3 regions of the Phyllobacterium sp. SYP-B3895 genome follow, and region 3 is predicted to be linked to each of the others. Evidence: riboswitches for the same ligand, from Rfam matches in the RefSeq annotation. Region 3 holds a riboswitch; each other region holds the start of a gene.
What was found. Region 3 has a riboswitch for cobalamin ahead of GF108_RS13200 (aromatic ring-hydroxylating dioxygenase subunit alpha). Riboswitches for the same ligand answer to the same signal wherever they lie in the genome.
Positions count from the first base shown of each region.

Region 1: linked by a shared signal. The riboswitch ahead of GF108_RS10700 (ABC transporter ATP-binding protein) and the one ahead of GF108_RS13200 (aromatic ring-hydroxylating dioxygenase subunit alpha) in region 3 are both predicted to bind cobalamin.
Region 2: linked by a shared signal. The riboswitch ahead of bluB (5,6-dimethylbenzimidazole synthase) and the one ahead of GF108_RS13200 (aromatic ring-hydroxylating dioxygenase subunit alpha) in region 3 are both predicted to bind cobalamin.

Region 1 is NZ_WJIG01000002.1:873,278-878,554, forward strand. It holds gene GF108_RS10695 (DUF2126 domain-containing protein) at 1-3,154, opposite strand, end outside; cobalamin riboswitch at 3,309-3,525, shown strand; gene GF108_RS10700 (ABC transporter ATP-binding protein) at 3,810-4,610, shown strand; gene GF108_RS10705 (ABC transporter substrate-binding protein) at 4,607-5,277, shown strand, end outside.
Region 2 is NZ_WJIG01000003.1:460,613-465,889, reverse strand. It holds gene metF (methylenetetrahydrofolate reductase [NAD(P)H]) at 378-1,304, opposite strand; gene GF108_RS14790 (metalloregulator ArsR/SmtB family transcription factor) at 1,304-2,311, opposite strand; gene GF108_RS14785 (DUF2293 domain-containing protein) at 2,439-2,756, shown strand; gene bluB (5,6-dimethylbenzimidazole synthase) at 2,689-3,450, opposite strand; cobalamin riboswitch at 3,496-3,678, opposite strand; gene GF108_RS14775 (molybdenum cofactor sulfurase) at 3,706-4,314, opposite strand; gene GF108_RS14770 (MT-A70 family methyltransferase) at 4,552-5,196, shown strand; gene GF108_RS14765 (BglII/BstYI family type II restriction endonuclease) at 5,166-5,277, opposite strand, start outside.
Region 3 is NZ_WJIG01000003.1:127,706-132,982, forward strand. It holds gene GF108_RS13190 (fumarylacetoacetate hydrolase family protein) at 1-415, shown strand, start outside; gene GF108_RS13195 (L-fuconate dehydratase) at 475-1,758, shown strand; cobalamin riboswitch at 1,891-2,090, shown strand; gene GF108_RS13200 (aromatic ring-hydroxylating dioxygenase subunit alpha) at 2,207-3,448, shown strand; gene GF108_RS13205 (hybrid-cluster NAD(P)-dependent oxidoreductase) at 3,455-4,540, shown strand; gene GF108_RS13210 (family 20 glycosylhydrolase) at 4,654-5,211, opposite strand; gene GF108_RS13215 (glycoside hydrolase family 20 zincin-like fold domain-containing protein) at 5,121-5,277, opposite strand, start outside.

The sequences.
Region 1 (5,277 bases), on a different contig from region 3:
GATAGACGCAGCCGCCGATCGCCCTGCCCGACCATTGATCGTAAATATCGAAGACAAGCGGCGTATTGACCGGGATCATCGGATGGAGCCCGCTGCGCGGCTGCCACGCCTTGTAGCGTACGCCTGCGACGGCTGTACCCTGCGTTTCGGTCATCCGCAGCGGGACTTCGCGCCCGTTGCAGGCAACGCTGTGGCGCGCAGGATTGAAGTTCTCCATCTTCACTTGCAGACGCTCGACCGAACTGTCGACGAAGCGCACCGTCCCGCCGATTGCGCCCTGCTCGCCCATGACATGCCATGGCTCCAGCGCCTGGCGCAGTTCCAGCTTGACGCCCTCGCGTTCGATCTCGCCGCAGAACGGAAAGCGGAATTCGAGCTGTGCCTCGAACCATTCCGGCCGGAACTCGAAGCCGTTTTCGCGCAGATCGGCGAGAACATCGAGAAAATCCGCCCAGACAAAGGCGGGCAGCATGAAGCGATCGTGGAGCGACGTGCCCCAGCGCACGAACCCGCCCTCGATGGGCTTGTTCCAGAAGCGCGCGACCAGCGCCCGAACCAGCAATTGCTGCGCGAGACTCATGCGGGCATTGGGCGGCATCTCAAAACCGCGAAACTCGACGAGTCCAAGCCGTCCCGTTGGTCCGTCAGGCGAGAACAGCTTGTCTATGCAGATCTCCGCCCGGTGGGTGTTTCCAGTGACGTCGATCAAAAGGTTGCGGAAAAGCCGGTCGACCAGCCAGGGCAGAGGCGGTGCGCCGCGACCCGGCATCGGCACCTGCGCCATGGCGATTTCGAGCTCATAAAGACTGTCATGGCGCGCCTCGTCGATGCGCGGGGCCTGGCTTGTGGGGCCGATAAAGAGTCCGGAAAACAAGTAGGACAAGGATGGATGCCGCTGCCAGTGAAGGACAAGGCTCTTCAAGAGATCCGGCCGCCGCAGGAACGGGCTGTCATTTGGCGTTTCGCCGCCGACAACGACATGATTGCCGCCGCCCGTGCCGGTGTGCCGGCCGTCGACCATGAATTTGTCGGCGCCGAGGCGCGACTGGCGCGCTTCCTCATAGATCGCCGTTGTCGTTTCGACGCACTCACGCCAGTTGGCGGCAGGATGGACGTTGACCTCGATGACACCTGGGTCCGGCGCTACGCGAATGACGTTGATGCGCGGATCCTGAGGCGGACTGTAGCCCTCGATATGAACCGGCAGTCCGAGCTTCGCCGCGGCAGCCTCGGCGGCGCCGACGAGTTCAAGATAGTCCTCCAGCGCTTCAACCGGCGGCATGAATACGCTGAGGCGGCCCTCGCGCGGCTCAACGGAGATCGCGGTGCGCACCGCGCCGCCGATATCGCCGAGTTCCTGTTCCACTCGCTCCTGCTGGCCCCCTTCGGCGGCGGTAAAGGAGACAACGGCCTGCGGCGTGTCCCGGCCCGCCGGATCTGCTTGAGCAATCGAGTCGGCAAGCGGTCCGCGTTCCACCGACGGGTCCACGGGCACGATATAGGGATATTCCGAAGGCGGGACATGCGGCAGCGCTCCGAGCGGCAGGCGGTATCCGACTGGCGAATCCCCCGGCACCAGAAAGAGCCTGCCACGGCGTGTCGTCCACTTTTCGCTGCGCCAGCGCGGGCCGGCGACAGCCTGGCTGTTCCAGCGCTGTACCGGAAGCACATAACCCGTCGGTTCAGTCAGGCCACGTTCGAAGACGCGGGACATGCGGCTGCGCTCTTCCGGGTCTTTGAGTTTCGAATTGGAGGGATCGACATTGGCCGGCAGGTTGCCTTCCTTGACCAGCCACTCGGCCGGATCCTCATAGGCCGGCGCGACCATCTCCGTTTCGACGCCGAGAACATTCGCCATGCCGGTCAAGAGCTTTTCGGCGTCCGCCGGCTTGATGTCGCCCTTGCTGTTTTCGGCAGCGATGAGGTTCGGATCGACCCAGATCGGCTTGCCGTCCTTGCGCCAGTAGAGCGAGAAGGTCCAGCGCGGCAGGCTTTCGCCCGGGTACCATTTGCCCTGCCCATAATGCAGGAAGCCGCCGGGCGCAAAGCGATCGCGCAGTCGGCGGATCAGCATGTCGGCCTTTTCGCGCTTGGTCGGGCCGACCGCATCGGTGTTCCACTCGCCGGATTCGAAATCGTCGATCGACACGAAGGTGGGCTCACCGCCCATGGTCAGCCGCACGTCGCGCTGCTGCAGCATCGCATCGACCTTGTCGCCCAAAGCATCAAGCGCTGCCCAGGATTCGTCCGAGAACGGTTTGGTGATGCGCGGATGTTCGGAGACCCGCGTCACATGCATATCGAAATTGAACTCGACATTGGCGGGTTCGGCCATGCCGGAAATCGGGGCGGCATTTCTGTAGTGCGGCGTTGCGGCGAGCGGAACATGGCTTTCGCCGGTCAGAAGGCCCGAGGTCGGATCAAGTCCGATCCAGCCCGCGCCCGGCAGATAAACCTCGCACCACGCGTGAAGGTCGGTGAAATCCTTGTTCGTCCCCGCCGGGCCATCAAGGGCGACGAGATCGGGTTTCAACTGGATGAGATAGCCGGAGACGAACCGGGCCGCGATGCCAAGATGGCGCAGCGCCTGTACGAGCAGCCAGCTGGAATCACGGCAGGAACCGGTCGCGACGCCGAGCGTCATATCGGGGTCCTGCACGCCGGTTTCCATGCGGATGACATAGCCAACCTCGCGCTGGATACGCGCATTGAGGTCGACGACGAAATTCACCGTATTGGTCGGGTTGCGGTCGATCGTTGCAAGAAACGCGCTCAGCAGCGGGCCCGTTGGCTCCGGCTTCAGATAGATCGAGAGGTCGTCCCGGATATCCTCAGGATAGGCGAAGGGCCACGTCTCCGCGATCGGCTCGACGAAGAAATCGAAGGGATTGTAGACTGTCATGTCCGCAACGAGGTCGACCTCGATCTTCAGTTCGGTGACCGGCTCGGGAAACACAAAGCGGGCGAGAAAATTCCCGTAGGGATCCTGCTGCAGGTTGACGAAGTGATTGGAAGGACTGACTTTAAGGGAGTGGCTGAGGACCTTCGTACGCGAGTGCGGCGCAGGCTGCAGGCGAATGACCTGAGGTCCGAGCATGATCGGACGGTCATATTTATAGTGCGTCAGATGGTAGACCGCAGCCTGAATTGCCATATCGCCTCAAATAACTAGCCGCGCATCGCGCGAAACAAACTGAAACCTAAACTACTCTCTTTCATAGGGCACGTCTTAAAATGTCCCATTGCCAATTATTTTAGCACTTGAGAATTTTGCCGTATAAACGTGCTTGCCAGCGGAGAAATCCCCGCATAGCATCCGCGCCGATGGTTTCTCCGGGATGACAACACCGGAGATGAAAAGGGAACACGGTGAGGCGTACCCAATAGGGACCGAGACCGTGGCTGCCCCCGCAACTGTAAGCGGCGAGCGTTGCCTGACGATGCCACTGATCGAACGATCGGGAAGGCCGGGCACAAAGCTGAGACCCGCGAGCCAGGAGACCTGCCATCAAGCAAATGATTCGAACCGGACGGGGTGTGCCGGGAGCGATGCGATGTTGCCGTTTACGGATGACCTCGAGCAACTGCCGAGGCGTCCCGTGATCGGAATATCCACGTTCCCTATTCCTGTCCCCATGAAGGACAGGCATGCACATCTACCGTAACCATCATTATCGCTTGTGCCCCCACCGTGGCTGGATCCTGCCGGTTGACATTGCTCCGCGTTTGCTATCATACGATATAACATTACATCACCTGATCGAAGTTTCCTGCGTGCGAAAATCTTCGATTGCCGGAAAACGCCAGCCATGAGTTCCATCCTTCTCAGCGCCGACACGGTCAGCTATCGAATCGGCGGCAAGTGCCTGGTCGAGGCAGCATCGCTGCAAATTGCGCGCGGATCGCGGCTCGCCATCATCGGTCCGAACGGCGCCGGCAAGTCCACGCTGCTGCGGATGCTGGCGGGGCTTGCGGCGCCGACCAGCGGGGCCATTCACATTGAAGGTGAGAATATTAGCCGCTTGACCCCGCTGGATCGAGCGCGCCGCTTCGCCTTCGTCGGCCAGACGGATACGCCGGACGGCCAGTTGCGCGCCATCGACTACGTGGCGCTTGGCCGTATCCCCCATGGCGGGCTCTACAGCGCCGCGACGGATCGCGAGATTGTTGGGGAAGCCATGGACCGTGCCGGCGTCGCGTCGTTTGCGGCGCGGACGGTTGGTTCGCTGTCCGGCGGCGAGCGGCAGAGGCTGCAGCTGGCGCGCGCGCTCGCCCAGCAACCGGCGATCCTGTTTCTCGACGAGCCGACCAATCACCTCGATCCGAAGGCACGCAGCGCCCTGCTTTCGCTCGTTTCCGGGCTCGGCATCACCACAGTCGCAGTCCTGCACGACCTGCCGCTCGTCGCGCCATTCGCCAGCCATGTCGCCGTCATGCATGCCGGCAAGATCGTCGCCGCCGGCACGCCCAACGAGACATTGATCCCGCGCATCGTCAGCGACGTGTTCGAGCTCGACGTCCTGCGCCTGCGCCACCCGCATCAGGACCGCGAACTCATGGTGTTCGACGTTCCCGGCACCGTTCAATCTGATTCACGGAGACTCCCATGAAAAAAGCCCTCATCGCGCTCGCGCTCACGCTGCTATCGGCGCCGGCATATGCCTTTCCCGTCACTGTCGACAGTTGCGGCACGCCGCTGACCTTCGACGCAGCGCCGAAACGCGCCGTCATCCAAGATATCAACATGAGCGAGATGGCTTTTGCACTCGGCCTCCAGCCCTCGATCGTTGGCGTGACCGGCATCACCGGCTGGTACAAGCTCGATGAAGCGTTCAAGAAGCAGCAAGGATCGATCCCCGAGCTTGCACCTAAATATCCGACCATCGAGAACCTCGTCGCCGCCAATCCCGATTTCTTCTTTGCCGGCTGGTATTACGGCATGAAGCCGGGCGGCGACGTTACGCCGGACACGCTCGCCCCCTACGGCATCAAGACGCTCGTCCTGACGGAGAGCTGCGTTCATCTCGACAAGAACCGTCCCGCCGCCTCGATGGACCTGCTCTATGGCGATATTGAAAAGCTCGGCAAGATTTTCGGCAGGGAAGCCGAATCCGACAAGCTGGTCTCTGGCTGGAAGGCCGAGCTTGCCGCGATCAAGGGCAAGATCAGCGGCAACGGCGACACCCGCGTCTTCCTCTATGACTCCGGTGAGGACAAGCCGTTCACGGCCGGCAAGTTCGCCATGCCGTCGGCATTGATCCGCGAAGCCGGCGGCGT
Region 2 (5,277 bases), 330 kb from region 3:
GCCCCATATCGGAACATTTTATCGTGATCTCGAAATTTTTTGCCCTGTCAAATGTGTTTCATTTCAGAAACTTAGGTTTATCAGGCAAAAATTTTCTCACCCCGGCGTCATGAGACTGTAATATTTGGGCTTTTTCTGTGGCAAATTTGCGCTATGCTAAATCGGTTAACTGCAGGAGACAAACGATGGGACTAACTCGATCGATGAATGTCCTTATGATCTGTGCAGCGTTCGCATTTATCGGTGCAATGGTCGTAGGACTCATCCCCTGAGTAAATACAAGAGCGCTACGTAGATGGTCTCTGACCGTTAAGTAGGTGAAACATGGAGCGGCCCGATCATGGCAGTCGGGCCGTTTCCCATTTCAGAGGCGGGTCTTATGCCGCGGCCCCGGCCAAATTGGCCTCAACGACATTGCTGCCCGGCCGAATTCCGATGAGATGGCAGATGGCAAAAGCAAGGTCGGCCCGGTTCATCGTATAGAAGTGGAAATCCTGCGCACCCCTTTCGACGAGGTCGAGCACCTGTTCGGCGGCAACTGCCGAAGCGACAAGCTGGTGCGTCTGCGGGTCGTTCTCGAGACCCTCGAAGCGCTCGGCCAGCCAGTTGGGAATGTGCGTTCCGGCCTTCGAGCAGAAGTTCGTCACCTGCGTGAAATTGTGGATCGGCAGGATGCCCGGTAGGATCGGAATATAGATACCGGCACGGCGAACCTTTTCGACATAGCGCTCGTAGAGATCGTTCTCGAAGAAGAACTGGGTGATCGCCCGCGTCGCGCCATTGTCGACCTTGCGCTTGAGCATGTCGATGTCTGTGGCGAAATCCGGGCTTTCCGGATGCTTTTCCGGATAGGCCGAAACCGAAATATCGAAATCGGCAAAGGCTTTCAGACCGGCAACGAGATCGGCGCCGTTCTCATAGCCGCCGGGTGTCGGCTTGTAGTGGGAACCGACGCCGCTTGCTGGATCGCCCCGCAGGGCAACGAAGCGCTTGACGCCCATGGCGGCAAACTCGCGCACCACCGTATCGACTTCCTCCTTCGTCGCATCGACGCAGGTAAGATGGGCGGCGGCATTGACGTCTGTTTCCGTCAGGATGCGGTTGATCGTGCGGGCGGTCCGCTCGCGCGTCGACCCGCCGGCACCGTAGGTCACCGAGACGAATTCAGGATTGAGCGGCGCAAGGCGCGTCACCGTCTCCCAAAGCCGTTCCTCCATGACTTCCGTCTTCGGCGGGAAGAACTCGAAGGACACACGGATATTGTGACCGATATCGGGGCGGCGCGATTGGCGAAAGAAACTCATCAGACACTCTCCGTGACGCGGGAGGTTAAATCGGGAACTGCAATCAGCAGGCGCGGGTCGCGTGCCAGCCACAGTTTGACGGTTAGTTTGTTCTTGTCTTTCGGTTCAAGTTCCGTGCTCTCTTCGAGCATCAACCCGGCTTCCGTAAGCCATTCGCGCATCTGCGCATCGCTGAAGCCGAGACGCATATGGGCATGATTGTCGCGCAGGAACTCAAGTTCGTGCGGAGCAAAATCGACGATGAGCATGCGCCCGCCTGCCCGCAGCGCACGTGCCGCCTCGCGGATTGCTTCGGCGGGGTTATCGAGGAAGTGCAGAACCTGGTGGACGGTAACAAGATCGAAGGATTCCCGGTCTACCGGCAGGGAATAGACATCGCCATGGCGCACCTGCGCATTGGTGATCCCGTCGCGATCGAGATTGGAGCGAGCAACCGTCAGCATGTCGCGGTTTATGTCGATGCCGACGCCGCGAATATAGAGCGGCGAGAAGAGTTCAAGCAGACGGCCCGTCCCCGTGCCGACATCGAGCATCGCCTGAAACGGCTTGCGGCCGACGATCTTGAGGAGCGCTGCTTCCACCGCGCCATCCGGCGCATGCAACGACCGGATCATATCCCAGCTCGTTGCATTGGCGCTGAAATAGGCGGCTGCGCGTTCGCGCCGCTGCAACTTCACAGACGAAAGCCGTTCGAGGTCGCGTTCGAGCAAAGGATCGGAGAAGTCGAGGCGGTCGAGCAGCGACCGCGCGATGTCACCGACGATCAGCGAGTCGGCCAGGCGGAAATAGGCCCAGGAACCCTCCTGGTAGCGATTGATGAGGCTGGCCTCGAACAGCAGCTTCAAATGCCGCGACACGCGCGGCTGCGACTGGCCAAGGATGGAGGTGAGATCGGAAACGGTAAGGTCGCCGCGTGACAGGAGCGCGAGGATGCGCAGGCGGCTCGGCTCTGCTGCCGCTTTCAGCGTATCGACCATCAGGTCCAAGTTGAGATCACGCTTGTCCATGCTTCCAATCCTCAAAAGACATAAAGATATGTTTATGTGACAAACGCCGCATAAGCAAGTTGTTTTTGCCGTTGACGACATTTTTTGCCGCGCCTGAAATAGGACGAGAATCGGCTAGGATAGCGGCATGAGCATCGGAACGAACCGCCAGCGCGCCATCAACAAAGCTTTGACACTTCTGCTACCGGCCGTACCCTATTCGGATTCCGAGCCGATCCGCGCCGCCGCAAATGCCCCGCACATGAAGACGCTGCCGCCGCCGATTGCGGTGTGGCTGGCGACGGTCGCGCATGTCCGGCACCAGCATACGGATTACGATGTGCTTCGCGACGACGGTTACGACAAGGAGTCGGCGCGTTTCTTCGTGCTGGAAGCGATCAACCGGAAACTGACGGAGTGGCGGGCGACACGGCTGCTTGATCCGGATGAGGATGATCCGATCTGAGCGTTCCTGGATCAGCGCATCCACTCCAGCGGTCCCGGAATATGAGTTCATCCAGCGGCAGTCGCTTGCGCCATCCGCGCTGCTCGAGCTCCGGCGCCTGGTAGAGCTCATCCACATAGCCGACGCAGAGATAGGCGACGATCTCGACATGCGCGGGAATACCGAGAATTCGGCGCATGTCGGTATCATGGTAGATGCTGACCCAGCCGACGCCGACGCCTTCGGCGCGCGCTGCAAGCCAGAGATTCTGCACTGCGCAGACGGTACTGTAGAGGTCCATCTGACGGTTATGGGTGCGGCCAAGAACGACGCGCCCGCCACGGGTGCGATCGCAGGTGATGCAGATGTTGAGCGGCGACTTGAGGATGCCTTCGAGTTTCAGCGCAGCATAAAGCGCCTGGCGATCGTCAGTGAACATTGCCCTCGCTTCCTCATTGGCGCGGGTGAAGGCTTGATGCACCTCCTGCTTGCACTCGGGATCGCTGATCAGGATGAAATTCCAGGGCTGCATGAAGCCGACCGAAGGCGCATGGTGGGCCGCATCGAGCAGGCGCATAAGTACATCGTTGGGTATGGGCTTGGGAAGAAACTGGTCGCGCACGTCGCGGCGCGTATGGATGGCTTTGTAGACTGCCGCGCGTTCATCTTTGGAAAAATTGTCGGCGGCAGTCGGACCTTGGCATTTATCGTGCATTGTTTGCTCCCAACAACGCTTGAAACTCTCGCCGCCGTCCACGCGGTTCGAGCTATGAGGTCCGGCCGGTCTTCTGACTGAGGTTCAACTGAGCCGCGCGCCTTCCGGAAAGTTCCGTGGCAAATGCGCGTCCATCCCCCTTACAGCGTTGGGCACGTGCCGAATTTTCACCGGCTTCCCGATTCTCCCGCAACGCTTGCCGCAGGCACCGGACCTGCCTGATCATTCGCCACAATTCCCGGGCGCGCGCAAGCCTCAGGGGCGATAAATCCATTGTTCGGGAATGCGCACATCCACCTTTTCGCCACTACCGATCGTTCCGGGCTTTTCGACCCAGGCGACGATGCCGCGCATCCGCCGCGAGACCCGAACGAAATCGAGCGCAGTCGCGGTATGGTCGGCCTTTCCCGCATGTTCGCCGATCGAGCGCCCCGCAATCTTGCAGGGTGCGTTCTGGCCGTCGACCTTCAACGTGACACCGCCCTCGAAAAATATCAGCGTCCGCGGCGGGAGCATAGAAAGCGACGGGATCCCGTCGATCAGCATGTTGCCGCCGATCCACTCGGCCCTGAGTTCGGTAAGCCCCATGCCGGCTGCAACTTGTACGAGTTCGTCCGGCGCAAGAATCGAGAGCTGCCGTTCGTTGCGCATTTCCGTGCCGCGCGGATACCAGGGCTCACGACCGCCGGATTTCCGCGTCGGGCCGGCATGAAAATCACCGACAATTCCGTCGAAAGTAACCCTGAGTTCCGCCGACGGCGCCGTGACGAAATCGCCGGCGCGTGCCTCGAACAGGCCGCTGACACGCCCGCTGAGCTTGCGCGCGGGCAATATCTCGGGGCCGGTTGAAAAAAGGTCGTTCATAAACGCTCCTGAAAATATGCGCCGTGAAAGCCGCCGCATTTTATGAAAAACTGCGGGCAACACCAGCAAATATCCCTGATGAATCTGTCAAAAAGAGTCATGAGAATTCGGTGAACTATTGCGGCTCGGCAATACCTTGCGCCTATGGCATGCTACAACCCACTGGAAAGGCGAATCGTCTCCGATTGACAATCGTTATGTGTTCTGCTTTCGTTCTTTTCCCACCGGAGGTTTGTCGTGAACGCTGAAGTTATGGACGCAGCCATAGATTTGGCGAAACGAACCGCAGGAAAGCGTTATCACACCGTCCTTGCCGATCCGCCGTGGCGCTTCACCAATCGCACTGGAAAGGTCGCTCCGGAGCACAAGCGCCTGTCGCGCTACGGCACGATGACGACCGACGATATCTGCGCCCTGCCGATCGCCGACCTGACAGCGCAACCTGCGCATCTCTACCTGTGGGTGCCGAATGCGCTGCTGCCGGAAGGGCTGCGGGTCATGCAATCCTGGGGATTCGAGTACAAGTCGAACATCATCTGGCACAAGGTGCGCAAGGATGGCGGCTCTGACGGGCGCGGCGTCGGCTTCTATTTCCGCAACGTCACCGAAGTCTTGCTCTTCGGCGTTCGCGGCAAGAACGCCCGCACCCTGGCGCCGGGCCGCAGCCAGGTGAACTATCTTTCGTCGCGCAAACGCGAACACTCGCGCAAGCCCGACGAGCAGTACGACCTGATCGAAAGCTGCTCGAAGGGTCCTTACCTCGAACTTTTTGCACGCGGGACGCGGCCAAACTGGACCTATTGGGGCAATCAGGCCGACGAGGACTACAAGCCGACCTGGAAGACCTACGCCTATAATTCCGCGGCGGAAGCCGCGGAGTGATCGAACGTCACCACCGATGAAGGTATGCCGATAAGGACAAGCGGGCACGGGTTGCCGACGCCGCGCAAGACGCGGTCGCGC
Region 3 (5,277 bases):
CGACTACGTCGCCGGCTACTGCACCGTCCATGATGTCAGCGAGCGCGCGTTCCAGATCGAGCGTGCCGGGCAATGGACCAAGGGCAAGAGCTGCGACACGTTCGGGCCGACCGGCCCATGGCTGGTGACGAAGGACGAGATCGCCGACCCGCAGAATCTCAAGATGTGGCTCACCGTCAATGGCGAGACGATGCAGAACGGCTCGACAAAAACCATGGTTTACGGCGTTGCCTTCCTCGTTTCCTATCTCAGCCAGTTCATGAGCCTGCAGCCCGGCGACATCATTTCGACCGGCACGCCGCCCGGCGTCGGGATGGGCATGAAGCCGCCGCGCTATCTCAAGGCAGGCGATGTTATCGAGCTTGGAATTGAGGGCCTTGGCAACCAGAAGCAGGTGGCGCGCGCCGACACCTGATCATTTTGCGACAAACCAAAATTGAACACGAGATTACTGGGCAATTTCAGGAGCAAGACATGACCCGCATCACCGATCTTCGGGTTTTCGACATCCGTTTCCCTACGTCGCAGGGCCTCGACGGTTCCGACGCGATGAACCCGGACCCGGATTATTCGGCGGCCTATGTCGTTCTTGATACGGACAAGGATGGTCTTGCCGGGCACGGCCTCACATTCACTATCGGGCGTGGCAACGAGATTTGCTGCCTCGCCATCGAAGCGATGAAGCATCTTGTCATCGGACTTGAACTCGACTGGGTGAAGGAAAATCCGGGACGCTTCTGGCATTTTATCACCGGCGACAGTCAATTGCGCTGGATCGGGCCGGACAAGGGCGCCATGCATCTTGCCACCGGCGCCGTCGTCAACGCCGTCTGGGACTTGCTGGCTAAGGAAGCCGGCAAACCAGTCTGGCAGCTGGTCGGCGAGATGACGCCGGAGGAAATCGTCAACATTGTCGATTTCCGCTACCTGACCGATGTGCTGACCCGCGACGAGGCACTCGACATTCTGTGGAAAGCCGATGCCGGCAAGGCGGAACGCATTGCTGCCCTCAAGGCCGAAGGCTATCCTTGCTATACGACCTCCGCCGGTTGGCTCGGCTATTCCGATGAAAAGCTGCGCCGGCTTTGCCGAGAGGCCGTCGACGCCGGATTCAATCACGTCAAGATGAAGGTCGGGCGCGATCTCGAGGATGACATCCGCCGGCTCACGATCGCCCGCGAGGTGATCGGGCCAGACCGTATCCTGATGATAGATGCCAACCAGGTCTGGGAGGTCAACGAGGCCATCGACTGGGTGAAGAAGCTTGCCTTCGTCAAGCCGTTCTTCATAGAGGAACCGACGAGCCCGGATGATGTCGCCGGACATCGCAAGATTCGCCAGGCAATCAAACCGGTCAAGGTGGCGACCGGCGAGATGTGCCAGAATCGGATCATGTTCAAGCAGTTCATCGCTGAAGGTGCCATTGATGTGGTCCAGATCGATTCCTGCCGCATGGGCGGGCTCAACGAGGTGCTGGCGGTGCTGTTGATGGCTGCAAAATACAATCTGCCGGTCTGGCCGCATGCGGGCGGGGTTGGGCTTTGCGAATATGTGCAGCATTTGTCGATGATCGACTACATCGCGGTGTCGGGCACCAAGGAGGGGCGGGTGATCGAATATGTCGATCATCTGCACGAGCATTTCGTCGATCCCTGCGACATTCGCAATGCCGCCTATATGCCCCCTTCGATGCCGGGGTTCTCGATAGAGATGAAGCCGGAATCGATCAGGCAATATCTGCATCGCCCAATGGTATGATCGGCGTCTGTGCCGAAAATCGACAGCGCCTGGGGTCAAAGGTGCGGCGCACCATTTGACCGAAATGCCGCGTGTCGCCGTTCGTAAATGCGATGTCGTTTCCGCACCTATCCTTTTCCAAAGCCCGATGCTTTTATCGTGCCCACTTGAGGTGCCGCTTTCTAGGGAAGGCGGAGAATTGGGAAGCCGGTTAAAACCCGGCGCTGCCCCCGCAACGGTAGTGGAGTAAAACGCGGCAAAACAGCCACTGGGAGTGCACCCCGGGAAGGCGCCGTGAAGTCTGAAAAGGCAACTCCAGAGCCCGGAAACCAGCCTTGAGGGAAAACCGACTGATCGCGGTGGGCGATCAAGGAGCATGGCTTTGTGCGGTCGACAAACGTTGGCTGTACGGACGTTCTTCTCCGTCACCACCAGTCAGTTCTTTGCAGGCTTAAGGCGAGGACGCGACATGGACATTCGCAATGAACTTCTCCGGAATCTCAGAAACCGGAAACCGGGCTACGGACTGGAACAGGCTTTCTACTCAGACCCAGACTATGACCGTCTCGACATGGAGACGATCTATTATCACGACTGGCTGTTCATCGGCCATGATTGCGAAGTCGCCAAACCCGGCAATTATTTCACGGTACAGGTCGGCGACTACCCGGTCGTCATCGTGCGCGACCGCCAGGGACAGATTCGCGCCTTCCACAATTCCTGCCGCCATCGCGGCTCGCGCATCTGCGCGGGTGAGAAGGGGAGCTCGGCAAAGCTCGTCTGCCCCTATCACCAGTGGACGTACGAGCTCGATGGACGTCTGCTTTTTGCCCGCCAGATGGGCGAGGATTTCGACGCGAGCCAGTTCAGTCTGAAAACGGTGCATTGCGAGAGCGTCGGCGGCTACATCTTCATCTGCCTTGCGCAGATCGCGCCCGATTTCACCCCGACACGAACCCTGCTCGAGCCGTACCTTGCGCCACACCGGCTGACGGAAACCAAGGTCGCCTTCCAGAGTTCGATCGTCGAAAAAGGCAACTGGAAGCTCGTCTGGGAGAATAACCGCGAGTGCTACCATTGCGCCGGCAACCATCCTGAGCTTTGCAAGACCTTCCCGGAGGCGCCGAGCGCCACCGGAATTCAGGGTTCGAAGGAAGATCCGGAAATGGTGTCGCACTGGAACATGTGCGAGGCTGCCGGTCTGCCAAGCGTATTCCGCATCGCGGAAGATGGGCAGTATCGGGCGACCCGTGTTCCGCTCATCAACAACGCCGAGAGCTATACTCTATCGGGCAAGCGGGCGGTTGGCCGTCAACTCAGCGACGACGTCAACGCCAGGAGCATAGGTTCGCTCCTCCTCTACCATTATCCAACGACGTGGAATCATATCCTTGGCGACCATGCGATTTCTTTCCGTGTCCTGCCACTCGGTCCGAACGAGACGCAAGTCACGACCAAGTGGCTGGTTCACAAGGATGCGGTCGAGGGCGTCGACTATAATCTCGAAGAGCTGACGCATGTGTGGCTGGAAACCAACGATCAGGACCGTCGCATCGTCGAGGAAAACGCGTTCGGCATTCGCTCGCCGGCCTATGAACCCGGTCCCTATTCGGTCGAGCATGAAGGCGGCGTCCTTCAATTCCTCGAATGGTACAGCAATGCCATGGAAACGCGGCTTTCCGGCGATACGAAACTCAGCAGGGTTGCTTGAATGAACATGGGCGTTTCCCAGAGTTATCCGCACCTCGACCAGATGCAGCCGTGGAACGACCGGCTGCATCTTCTCGAATGTCTTTCGGTCGTCGAGGAAGCGCCCAATGTGAAGACCTTCACCTTCCGCTCGGATAATCATAACTGGTTTCGTTACGAGCCCGGCCAGTTCATGACCTTCGAGTTGCCCGTGCAACCGGAAGCGGTTTTGCGTACCTTTACATTGTCATCGAGCCCCTCCCGACCCTTCACCGTCGCCGTGACGGTCAAGGCGCAGGAAGGTAGCATCGGCACGCGCTGGATGCTCGATCATCTCATGCCGGGCGTGCGTCTCAAAGCCTTTGGCCCGCTCGGCGACTTTTCGATGCGCAAGCATCCCGGCAGCAAGTATCTCTTCATATCAGCCGGCTCAGGCATCACGCCGATGATGTCGATGACGCGCTGGATGCATGATTGCGCGCCGCAGAGCGATATCAATTTCGTTACCTGCGCGCGGCGGCCGAGCGATATCATTTTCCGCAAGGAACTCGAATATCTGACGAGCTGCATGCCGAACCTGAAATTGACCTTCCTCATCAAGGAGCACGAGATGGGGCAGGTCTGGACCGGCATACGCGGCAGGCTCGAAACGCCGAAGCTGCCGCTGCTCGCCCCGGACTTCAAGGACAGGACCATTTTCTGCTGCGGTCCGGAAAGCTTCATGCGCGATGTGCGCAATATGCTCGAAGCGTCCGGATTCGACATGGCCCACTACCATCAGGAAAGCTTCGGCCCGGCGCCCGAGCCTGTTCTGCCGATGCTCGACGGGATCTCCACGGAGCCGGCAGCCGCGAGCGCGACGTTAACGTTCTCGATGTCCGGCATGGAGGTCCCATGCGCGGCTGGAGAAACGATCCTCAAGGCGGCGCGCGGTGCCGGCATCCGCATTGCCGCCGCCTGCGAGTCGGGTCTCTGCGGCACGTGCAAGATCATGAAGCTCGCCGGCGACGTCGACATGGACCACAATGGCGGCATCCTCGATGAGGAGATCGACGAGGGCTATATCCTCGCCTGCTGCTCCAAGCCGCTCGGCAATGTCGAGGTCGAGGCTTAAGGCAATTGCCTCAGCCCGGATCTGCCCGGGCTGAGGCTCGCAACCAACGTCCAACCATTCTGTTCCGACCATGTCTCGGATGGCAGGCACACGGAATGTGCAGCCAGGGACCGTCAGCGATTGATGACGAAGAGCCCGGACGGCTGCTTCCAGTCCACCTCAGGCGTCTTGTAATATTCGATGTGGTCCGCGTCCCAACGTTCTCCCTGATATGGAAGTCGCGTTTTGAAGCCATCCCATGAACGGGAGGCCTGCGGCGACCAGCCGATTTCGGCAATAGCAGCTATACGCGGAAAGGCCATGTAGCCGAGATATTTTTCCGAGGTTGTCCGTTCTTCAGGTGTCATATACTCAAACCCATGACGGCCGCTGATCGTGCCCTCGACGCCCAGAACTTCATCCTTGCCAAGCGGGCGTGCCTTGCCGTTTTCCGGTGCGATCGCCGACAACGGGTCCCAGCCGTAGGATCTTTCCAGATTGAGGTAGTTGCTGAAGTATATTCCATAGGGCGTCTTGGCATCGTACTTGATGTCGAAGACGGTGCGGTCCACCGGAGAAATAATCAGCTTGGCGCCTTGCTTCAGACTGTTGTCGACTGTTTCGATTTTCGCATAAGATACCCCAACAGCATAGCGGTCGGTTCCAGTCGGCTCAGCGCCCCAATATTGCACGGGCGTTCCTGCAGGAAGGGGATAATTGCCCATCGTACCCCCGACCATGAGTGTTTTCCCGGCCTT